Regions from separate parts of the Streptomyces sp. NPDC006435 genome, predicted to be linked through region 1. Evidence: riboswitches for the same ligand, from Rfam matches in the RefSeq annotation. Region 1 holds a riboswitch; each other region holds the start of a gene.

Region 1 (3,266 bases):
TCCGATCGGGGAGCCCAGCGGCATGACCGCCGCGCAGCCCACGTCCTGGAGCCTGCGCGCCAGCACCGGGTCGTCGTTGGTGTACGGCAGCACGGTGAAGCCGTCGTCCACCAGGATCTCCGCGGCGTCCAGCAGCTCGATCGGGTCGGGCAGCAGGGTCCGCTCGTCGGCCACCACCTCCAGCTTGATCCAGTCGGTGCCGAGCGCCTCGCGGGCCAGCCGGGCGGTCAGCACGGCCTCGCCCGCGGTGAAGCAGCCCGCAGTGTTCGGCAGCACGCGGATGGAGAGCCGCTCCAGGACGGAGAGCACCGAGCCCTGCACGGTCGGATCGAGGCGGCGCATCGCGACGGTGGTCAGCTCGGTGCCGGAGGCGACCAGGGAACGTTCCAGCACGTCGAGGCCGGCCGCCCCGCCCGTCCCCATGATCAGCCGGGAGCCGAAGTCGGTGCCGCCGAGGGCGAAGAGGTCGTCGGACACGGTCAGCCCCCCTGGACCGCGGTCAGGATCTCGACGCGGTCGCCGTCGGCCAGCACGACGGCGGACCACCGGCCCCGCGGCACGACGGTCTCGTTGACGGCGGCGGCCACGCCGGAGCCCGCGGTGGTGAGGGAGGCGACCAGGGCGTCCAGGGCGGTGCCCGCGGCGAGGACGCGGACCTCGCCGTTCACGGACACGGAGAGGGCGGCGGAGGGGGCGGGGGACGTGCCGGGCCCGGCGGGGGAGCCGGGGCGGGATGCGGACTCGGTCATGCGGGCTGCTCCTGACGTACGGGGGCGGCGGCGGACGGGAATCGGTGCGGGGTGAAGGGGCGGGCCTGCTCGGGCGGTTCGCCGCCGGTGAGGAACTCCGCCATGACGTCACCGGTGACGGGGGTGAGCAGCACCCCGTTGCGGTGGTGACCGGTGGCGAGGTGCAGGCCGGGCAGGGCGGTGGGGCCCAGCAGCGGGGCGTTGTCGGGGGAGGCGGGGCGCAGACCGGCCAGGGCCTCGGTGAGCGGCAGCTCGGTGATGCCGGGGACCAGCTCGTGGGCGTCCCGCAGCAGTTCGTAGACGCCGCCCGCGGTGACGGTGGTGTCCCAGCCCAGCTCCTCGCTGGTGGCGCCGACGACCAGCTCGCCGTTCTCGCGCGGGACCAGGTAGACGTGGCTGCCCCGGACCACGGCCCGTACCGTCCGGCTGAGGAAGGGCGCGTACGGGGCGGGCACGGTCAGCCGGAGCACCTGCCCCTTGACCGGCCGGACCGGCGGCACGACGTGGTCCGGCAGCCCCGGGAGCCGGCCGCTGAGGCTGCCCGCGGCGAGCACGACCTGGTCGGCCGCCAGTTCCGTACCCCCGTCGAGCACCGCCCCGGCGGCCCGGCCGCCCCGCACCGTCAGGCGCTCCACCCGGTCGCGGTGGAAGGTCACCCCGGCCCGCTCGCAGGCGGTCAGCAGGGCGGCGGCCAGCCGGCGGGGGTCGATCTGGTGGTCGCCGTCGACCCGCAGGCCGCCCCGGACTCCCGGCGCCAGCATCGGCTCCAGCCGGCGGCACTCACGGCCGGTGAGCCACTGGGACATCAGCCCGGACCGCTGCTGGAGGGCGTGCAGCTCCCGCAGATGGGCGCGGTCGTCGGCGTCCAGGGCGACGGCCAGGGTGCCGCAGGTGCGAAAGCCGGTCTCCCGCCCGCTCGCCTCCTCCAGCTCGGCCACGAAGGCCGGATAGCGGGCGGCCGAGGCGACGTTGAGACCGAGCAGCAGCTCCTCGCCGTAGTGGAGTTCGGTGACGGCGGCCAGCATGCCGGCCGCCACCCGGGCGGCCCCGCCGCCCGGTTCGGGATCGGCGACCGCGGTGCCCAGTCCGCGCTGCGCGGCCCGCCAGGCGGTCACCAGACCGATGATCCCGCCCCCGATGACGAGGACGTCGTGTCCCTTCCCGTTTCCGGAAGAACGCATGGGCGTCCAGCCCCTCCCTTCGCCGGCATGACCCGGATCAGGTTCGTACGGTCGGAGGCCGCCCAGCCTCCCTCTCAGCCCGGTGCGTCCGGGCTCCCGCGAGTGTTTTACGTTGGCCACCCTAAACCCCGCCGTCCCGGCCCAGTAAGGGAGCAGCCACCGTGGCCCGTTCGCTCGACGGACTCGTCCTCGCCCCGGTCGCCGACCAGGCCCCGGGCCAGGTCGGCACCCGCACCCGCTTCGCGTACCACGAGCAGGACGGCCGGATCTGGGCCGACTACGCGGGCGGTGACGTGGTCCGCGGCCATCTCGTCGGCACCCGGGACGGTGACACCCTCGACTTCAGGTACGTCCAGCTGAAGCAGGACGGGACGACGTCCTGCGGCCACTGCGTCTCCACCGTCGTCGACCTCGCGGACGGCCGGGTCCGGCTGGAGGAGCGGTGGGAGTGGGAGTCGCAGGAGGGCGGCGGGACGAGCACGGTCGAGGAGATCCCCTCTTCCTGACGAAATGTCAGATGCTTATGGTGTAGGGGTGAGCGATCAGCAGCAGTCAGAGCAGCCGGACCGGCGGCCGGGGCGCCGCGTCGTCGTCGTGGGCGCGGGCATGGCGGGCGTGCAGACCGCGGTGGCCCTGCGGGAACAGGGCTTCACCGGCCCCGTCGTCCTGATCGGCGCCGAACCCCACCAGCCCTACGACCGGCCCCCGTTGTCCAAGGCGGTGCTGCTCGGCAAGGCCGAGGACTCCGCCTTCGAGGTCGACTTCGAGGCGCTGGACATTGAACTGCGGCTGGGCGTCGAGGTCACCGGCGTGCGACCGGACGCGCACGAGCTGGACACCCCCTCGGGCCCCGTCGGCTACGACGCCCTGGTGATCGCGACCGGCGCCGAACCGGTCGTGCTGCCCGGCACCGAGGGCGTTCCCGGCGTCCACCTGCTGCGCACCCTCGACGACGCGGCCCGGCTGCGCCCGGTCCTCGGCGAACGGCACGACGTCGTGGTCGTCGGCGCGGGCTGGATCGGGGCCGAGTTCGCCACCGCGGCCCGCGCCGCGGGCTGCGGGGTCACCGTCGTCGAGGCCGCCGACCGGCCCCTCGCGGGCGCGATGCCCGCCGAGGTCGCCGCCCCGATGGCCGACTGGTACGCCGGGATCGGCGCCGAACTCCTCACCGGGGCCCGGGTCGACCGGATCGAGCCGGGCCGGGTGGTCCTCGCGGACGGCCGTACGCTCCAGGCCGGGGCGGTCGTCGTCGGGATCGGCGCACGGCCCGCCACCGGCTGGCTGGCCGGCTCCGGCATCGAGCTCGGCCCCGACGGGTCGGTGACCGCCGACGGGG
Region 2 (3,266 bases), on a different contig from region 1:
CTCGGGGAGTCGATGATCAAGCGGGACCTCGGCATCAAGGACATGGGCACGCTGCTGCCGGGGCACGGCGGGATCATGGACCGGCTGGACTCGCTGCTACCGACCGCTCCCGTGGTCTGGCTGCTGCTGGTGCTGTTCGTCGGCTCCGGCTGAGACCGGCCTCCGGCCGGGGGTTTCCACGGGTCAGGGCCCGTCGTCCACAGGACGGCGGGCCCTTGCCGTCGCGTCTGCGACACTGGATGAACCATGCCTAAGCCCGGAGAACTCACTTTCGTCGCGCCCCGCGGAGCCAAGAAGCCGCCGCGGCACCTCGCCGACCTCACGCCCGCCGAGCGCAGGGAGGCCGTCGCCGCGATCGGCGAGAAGCCGTTCCGCGCCCAGCAGCTCTCGCAGCACTACTTCGCGCGGTACGCGCACGACCCGGCCGAGTGGACCAACATCCCGGCCGGATCGCGGGACAAGCTCGCCGAGGCGATGTTCCCCGACCTGATGTCCGTGGTCCGGCACATCAGCTGCGACGACGACACCACCCGCAAGACGCTGTGGAAGCTCCACGACGGGACGCTCGTCGAGTCCGTCCTGATGCGCTACCCGGAGCGGGTGACCATGTGCATCTCGTCCCAGGCGGGATGCGGGATGAACTGCCCGTTCTGCGCGACGGGACAGGCCGGACTCGACCGCAACCTGTCCACCGCCGAGATCGTCCACCAGATCGTGGACGGCATGCGGGCGCTGCGCGACGGGGAGGTCCCCGGCGGGCCGGCCCGGCTCTCCAACATCGTCTTCATGGGCATGGGCGAGCCGCTCGCCAACTACAACCGGGTGGTCGGCGCGATCCGCCGGCTCACCGACCCGGAGCCGGACGGGCTGGGGCTCTCGCAGCGCGGGATCACCGTCTCCACCGTGGGCCTGGTGCCCGCGATGCTCCGCTTCGCCGACGAGGGCTTCAAGTGCCGCCTCGCCGTCTCGCTGCACGCACCGGACGACGAACTGCGCGACACCCTCGTCCCCGTGAACACGCGCTGGAAGGTGCGCGAGGTGCTGGACGCGGCGTGGGAGTACGCGGAGAAGTCCGGCCGCCGCATCTCCATCGAGTACGCCCTGATCCGTGACATCAACGACCAGGCGTGGCGCGGCGACCTGCTCGGCAGGCTCCTCAAGGGCAAGCGGGTGCACGTCAACCTGATCCCGCTGAACCCCACGCCCGGTTCCAAGTGGACCGCCTCCCGCCCCGAGGACGAGAAGGCGTTCGTCGAGGCGATCGCCGCCCACGGCGTTCCGGTGACCGTGCGGGACACCCGCGGCCAGGAGATCGACGGGGCCTGCGGACAGCTGGCGGCGGCCGAGCGCTGAGCGCCTGCGGACGGCCAAAGGGGCCCGTGTAACCTGGGCCCGAAATCAACTTCATATTCCGACAGGGGAGCGCCACAGCGCTGAGAGTGCGGCACCGAGGACAGGTCGTCCGCAGACCCTCTGAACCTCGCCCGGGTCATTCCGGGTAGGAAGTTCGGTCATCAACTCATGCTGTTGCGCCCTGCCCGCTTTCCGCGGGCAGGGCCGCGTCTCTTCCTGGCCAAAACCCAGGAGGAATCCACAATGAGCACCACCCACAGGACCGGTCGGCTCGCGGCGACGGCTGCCGCCGCCGCGCTGGGCGTCACCGCGCTCGCCGGATGCGGGAGCTCCGACGACCAGGCGTCCGACGGCCCCAAGGGCTCCGGTTCCAAGACCGTGACCCTCGTCAGCCACGACTCCTTCAACGCCTCCAAGGAGGTCTTGAAGGAGTTCACGAAGGAGACCGGCTACACGGTCAAGGTGCTGAAGAGCGGCGACGCGGGCGTCGCGCTCAACCAGGAGATCCTGACCAAGGGCTCCCCGCGCGGCGACGTGTTCTTCGGCGTCGACAACACGCTGCTCTCCCGCGCCCTCGACAGCGGGCTCTTCACGCCGTACGAGGCCAAGGGCCTGGACCGGGTCGCCGAGGCCACCCGGCTCGACGCCGAGCACCGGGTCACCCCGGTCGACACCGGCGACATCTGCGTCAACTACGACAAGAAGTACTTCGCCGACAAGAAGCTCGCGCCGCCGAGCACCTTCGCCGATCTGGCGAAGCCCGCGTACAAGGACCTCCTCGTCACCGAGAACGCCGCGACCTCCTCGCCCGGTCTCGGCTTCCTCCTCGGCACCGTCGCCGCCTACGGCGAGAAGGGCTACCAGGACTACTGGAAGAAGCTGGAGAAGAACGGCGTCAAGGTCGTCGACGGCTGGGAGGAGGCGTACAACGAGGAGTTCTCCGGCTCCGCGGGCGGCAAGAAGGCCAAGGCCGACCGGCCGCTCGTCGTCTCGTACGCCTCCAGCCCGCCCGTCGAGGTGCTGTACGCGAAGCAGCCGCCGGCCGAGGCCCCGACCGGGGTCGCCACCGGGACCTGCTTCCGCCAGATCGAGTTCGCCGGTCTGCTGGACGGCGCGAAGAACGAGGCGGGCGGCAAGGCCCTGCTGGACTTCCTGATCAGCAAGAAGTTCCAGGAGGACATGCCGCTCAACATGTTCGTGAACCCGGTCGTCGAGGATGCCGAGCTGCCGGAGGTCTTCACGAAGTTCGGCGCCACCGTGGAGAAGCCGGCGACCGTCGCCCCGGACAGCATCGCCAAGAACCGTGAGCAGTGGGTCCAGTCGTGGTCCTCGCTCGTAGTGAAGTAACGAAGTCCCCCGAACGCGCGACGGACGCGGCCGGGACGGGCGGTCACGGGGAGGGCCCGCGCGGGGACGACGCGCGCGGGCCCGGTCCCGGGCGTTCGCGCGCTGCCCGTGCCGCGGCCCGGCGGGGGACCGCGGTGCGGCTCGGCCTGATGGCCGTGCCCGTGGCGTTCTTCGCGCTGTTCTTCGCCTACCCGGTCGTCGCGATCGTCGGCCGCGGGCTGAAGGCGGACGGCGTCTGGCAGTTCGGCCGGGTCGGCGAGGTGCTGGCCCGGCCGGACATCCGCGAAGTCCTCTGGTTCACCGGCTGGCAGGCGCTCGCCTCGACCGCGCTGACCCTGCTGATCGCACTGCCCGGCGCCTATGTCTTCGCCCGCCTCGACTTCCCCGGCAAACAACTGCTGCGGGCCGTCGTCACGGTGCCGTTCGTCCTGCCGACCGTCGTCGTCGGGACGGCCTTCCTGGCGTTGCTGGGGCGCGGCGGATTCCTCGACGAACTCTGGGGCGTACGGCTCGACACCACCGTCTGGGCCATCCTGCTCGCCCATGTCTTCTTCAACTACGCGGTG
Region 3 (3,266 bases), on a different contig from region 1:
GCCGATGCCGGAGGTGATGTGGTCGTACGCCGGCGCGACATCGGTGGTCAGCGGGCCGAGCGTGTAGAACGGCGCCTCCTCGCAGATCTCCTGCTGGAGGTCGATGTTCTCCTTGATCTTGTGCATCGGGACGTGTCCCGGACCCTCGATCATGGTCTGGACACCGAACCCCTTGGCCACCGTGTTGAGTTCGCCGAGCGTCCGCAGTTCGGCGAACTGCGCCTCGTCGTTGGCGTCGGCGATCGAACCGGGCCGCAGCCCGTCACCCAGCGAGTACGTCACGTCGTAGGCCGCGAGGATCTCGCAGAGCTCCTCGAAGTGCTCGTACAGGAACGACTCCTTGTGGTGCGCCAGGCACCACGCCGCCATGATCGAGCCGCCGCGCGAGACGATGCCGGTCTTGCGACGGGCGGTCAGCGGCACGTACGGCAGGCGCACGCCGGCGTGCACCGTCATGTAGTCGACGCCCTGCTCGGCCTGCTCGATGACGGTGTCCTTGTAGATCTCCCAGCTCAGTTCCTCTGCCCGGCCGTCCACCTTTTCGAGCGCCTGGTAGAGCGGGACGGTACCGATCGGAACGGGTGAATTACGCAGAACCCACTCACGGGTGGTGTGAATGTTGCGGCCGGTGGACAGATCCATCACGGTATCGGCGCCCCAGCGCGTCGCCCACGTCATCTTTTCCACCTCCTCCTCGATGGAGGACGTCACCGCGGAGTTGCCGATGTTGGCGTTGACCTTCACCAGGAACCGCTTCCCGATGATCATCGGTTCGATCTCGGGGTGGTTGACGTTGGCCGGCAGCACGGCCCGGCCGGCCGCGATCTCCTCGCGCACCACCTCCGGCGCGACGTTCTCCCGGATCGCCACGTACTCCATCTCCGGGGTGATCTCGCCCCGTCGGGCGTACGCGAGCTGGGTCACGGGCCGTCCGTCCCGGCTGCGGCGGGGCAGCCGGGGACGGCCCGGGAAGACCGCGTCGAGGTTGCGCAGCCCGCCGCGCGGCGAGGTGTGCCTGAGTCCGTCGTCCTCGGGACGGACGGGGCGACCCGGGTACTCCTCGGTGTCGCCGCGGGCAGTGATCCAGTTCTCCCGCAGCGGTGCGAGTCCGCGACGGACGTCGGTCTCGACAGCAGGATCGGTGTACGGCCCCGACGTGTCGTACAGCGTCACGTCCTTGCCGTTGGTGAGGTGCACCTGACGGACCGGCACCCGGAGGTCCGGGCGCGAGCCCGAGACGTATCCCTTGTGCCAGCCGATGGACTTCCCGGCCTCGTCGCTCCGACTGGAGGCAGGCGTGCGTGCGTCCGATGTGGTCATGAGACCTACTCCCTACGCCGGCATTACCCGGTAACAGGTTCGGCGGTCGGCGCAGCCGTTTCCGTACGGACGTACGGATGTCAGCGCCCTCTCAGCCCGGTGCTCCGAGCTCCCGCGTGTACAAAGGTTCCTCCACGCTAGCGTCCCGTCCGGCGGGATGAACAGTGGGCCCGTCCCTTCTTGCGATGATCTGCCGGTGACGTCCCCCCGTATCGACACCGATATCGACACCGAACTCCAGGGCCATCAGCACGGCCACTCGCACGGTCACGGTCCCGCGGCGCCCGTCTCCAGACATCTGCGCAAGGTCATCGCGGCCGTCCTGATCCCGTTCGCCACCGCCGTCGTCGTCGGCCTGGTGGCGCTCTGGCCGGGCGGCGCTCCCGCGCACGAACGGACCGGCGTGGGGTTCGACCGGCAGACCCGACAGGCGAAGGTGGTGAGAGTCGACATGGTGAACTGCAAGGACGTGAACGCGGTGCAGGTGCCCGTCGGCCAGGAGGCCGCCCCGCCGACGGACGACGACAGGGGATCGTGCCGGAAGGCCACCGTTGAGGTGACGTCCGGGCCCGACAGGGGCCGGACGTTCGTCGAGATCGTGCAGCCCGACGCCCCGCGTCAACTGCGCGAGGGCCAGGGCGTGATCGTGTCGTACGCGCCCGACGCACCCCGTGATCTGCAGTATTCGGTGACGGACGTGGCCCGGAAGTTCCCGATGACCCTGCTGGCCGGGATCTTCGCCCTGGTCGTGGTCGCGGTGGGCCGGATGCGCGGGGTGTTGGCGCTGGTGGCGCTCGCGGTCTCGTTCGCCGTGCTGACCCTGTTCATCCTCCCGGCCGTGCTCCAGGGCTCCAACCCGCTGCTCGTCGCGGTGGTGGGAGCCAGCGCGATCATGCTGATCGCGCTCTACATGTGCCACGGCCCGAGCGCCCGCACCTCGGTGGCGGTGATCGGCACGCTGGCCTCGCTGCTGCTGATCGGACTGCTCGGATCGCTCTTCATCGGCTGGGCGAGCCTGAGCGGCAACACCGACGACAACACCGGCCTCATCCACGGCCTGTACCCGCACATCGACATGAGCGGTCTGCTGCTGGCCGGTGTCATCATCGGTTCGCTCGGAGTGCTCGACGACGTGACCGTCACCCAGACGTCCGCGGTCTGGGAACTGCACCGGGCGAACCCGTCGATGGGCGTGCGCGGGCTCTACCGGGCGGGGATCAGGATCGGGCGCGACCACATCGCCTCGGTCGTCAACACGCTCGTGCTCGCCTACGCCGGCGCCGCGCTGCCATTGCTGCTGCTCTTCTCCATCGCGCAGAGCAGCGTGGGGACGGTGGCCAACAGCGAGCTGGTGGCGGAGGAGATCGTACGAACCCTGGTCGGCTCGATCGGACTGGTCGCCTCGGTGCCGGTGACGACGGTGCTCGCTGCGCTGGTCGTCTCCGCGGACCGCACAGAACTCGGCGCGGAAGCCGGGGCTTCGGCACCCGTACGGGCCGGGAAGGGCCGTCGTCGCAGGACGAGGGCCTGAACGTCTCCGCCGGGTGAGCAATTCACCCATTCGGCAGGTGCCGTGTTCGACCGGCGATCCGGTGGGCGGCACCGGGTTCCTTCAGCCCGCGTTCTGCTCCTCGGCGAGGATCCGGCCCAGGGCCTCCTCCAGATTGCCCTCGAAGTCACCGAGCGTGCACTCCTGCCCCAGCGGCACGAGCTTGTCGGTCCGGTCGAGAAAAGCCACGAGCGGCGCGGTACCGGCCCGGAAGAGGGCCCGGTCCTCGCCGACCTGAAGGCGGATGTGCACATCGGACAGCCCCTCGGGCTCCGTCGGCCCGATGTGCACATCACCGTCCCCACTGGGACTGTTGAGGCCGTCGAGCAACAACTCACGACCGAATGCCCAGGTGACGGGGGCATCGCCGGGCAGATGGAAGGTCATGCGGATCGCA

What was found. Region 1 has a riboswitch for thiamine pyrophosphate ahead of thiO (glycine oxidase ThiO). Riboswitches for the same ligand answer to the same signal wherever they lie in the genome.
Region 2: another riboswitch for thiamine pyrophosphate. It lies ahead of ABZZ04_RS18455 (thiamine ABC transporter substrate-binding protein); the one in region 1 lies ahead of thiO (glycine oxidase ThiO).
Region 3: another riboswitch for thiamine pyrophosphate. It lies ahead of thiC (phosphomethylpyrimidine synthase ThiC); the one in region 1 lies ahead of thiO (glycine oxidase ThiO).

Annotation. Positions count from the first base shown of each region.
Region 1 covers NZ_JBEXPY010000009.1:139,698-142,963, forward strand. The annotation lists gene ABZZ04_RS12870 (thiazole synthase) at 1-477, opposite strand, end outside; gene thiS (sulfur carrier protein ThiS) at 480-749, opposite strand; gene thiO (glycine oxidase ThiO) at 746-1,930, opposite strand; TPP riboswitch at 1,928-2,040, opposite strand; gene ABZZ04_RS12885 (hypothetical protein) at 2,092-2,436, shown strand; gene ABZZ04_RS12890 (FAD-dependent oxidoreductase) at 2,441-3,266, shown strand, end outside.
Region 2 covers NZ_JBEXPY010000017.1:71,285-74,550, reverse strand. The annotation lists gene ABZZ04_RS18465 (phosphatidate cytidylyltransferase) at 1-153, shown strand, start outside; gene rlmN (23S rRNA (adenine(2503)-C(2))-methyltransferase RlmN) at 247-1,353, shown strand; TPP riboswitch at 1,407-1,523, shown strand; gene ABZZ04_RS18455 (thiamine ABC transporter substrate-binding protein) at 1,597-2,700, shown strand; gene ABZZ04_RS18450 (iron ABC transporter permease) at 2,850-3,266, shown strand, end outside.
Region 3 covers NZ_JBEXPY010000001.1:245,582-248,847, reverse strand. The annotation lists gene thiC (phosphomethylpyrimidine synthase ThiC) at 1-1,320, opposite strand, end outside; TPP riboswitch at 1,313-1,446, opposite strand; gene ABZZ04_RS01115 (YibE/F family protein) at 1,517-2,851, shown strand; gene ABZZ04_RS01110 (SsgA family sporulation/cell division regulator) at 2,933-3,266, opposite strand, start outside.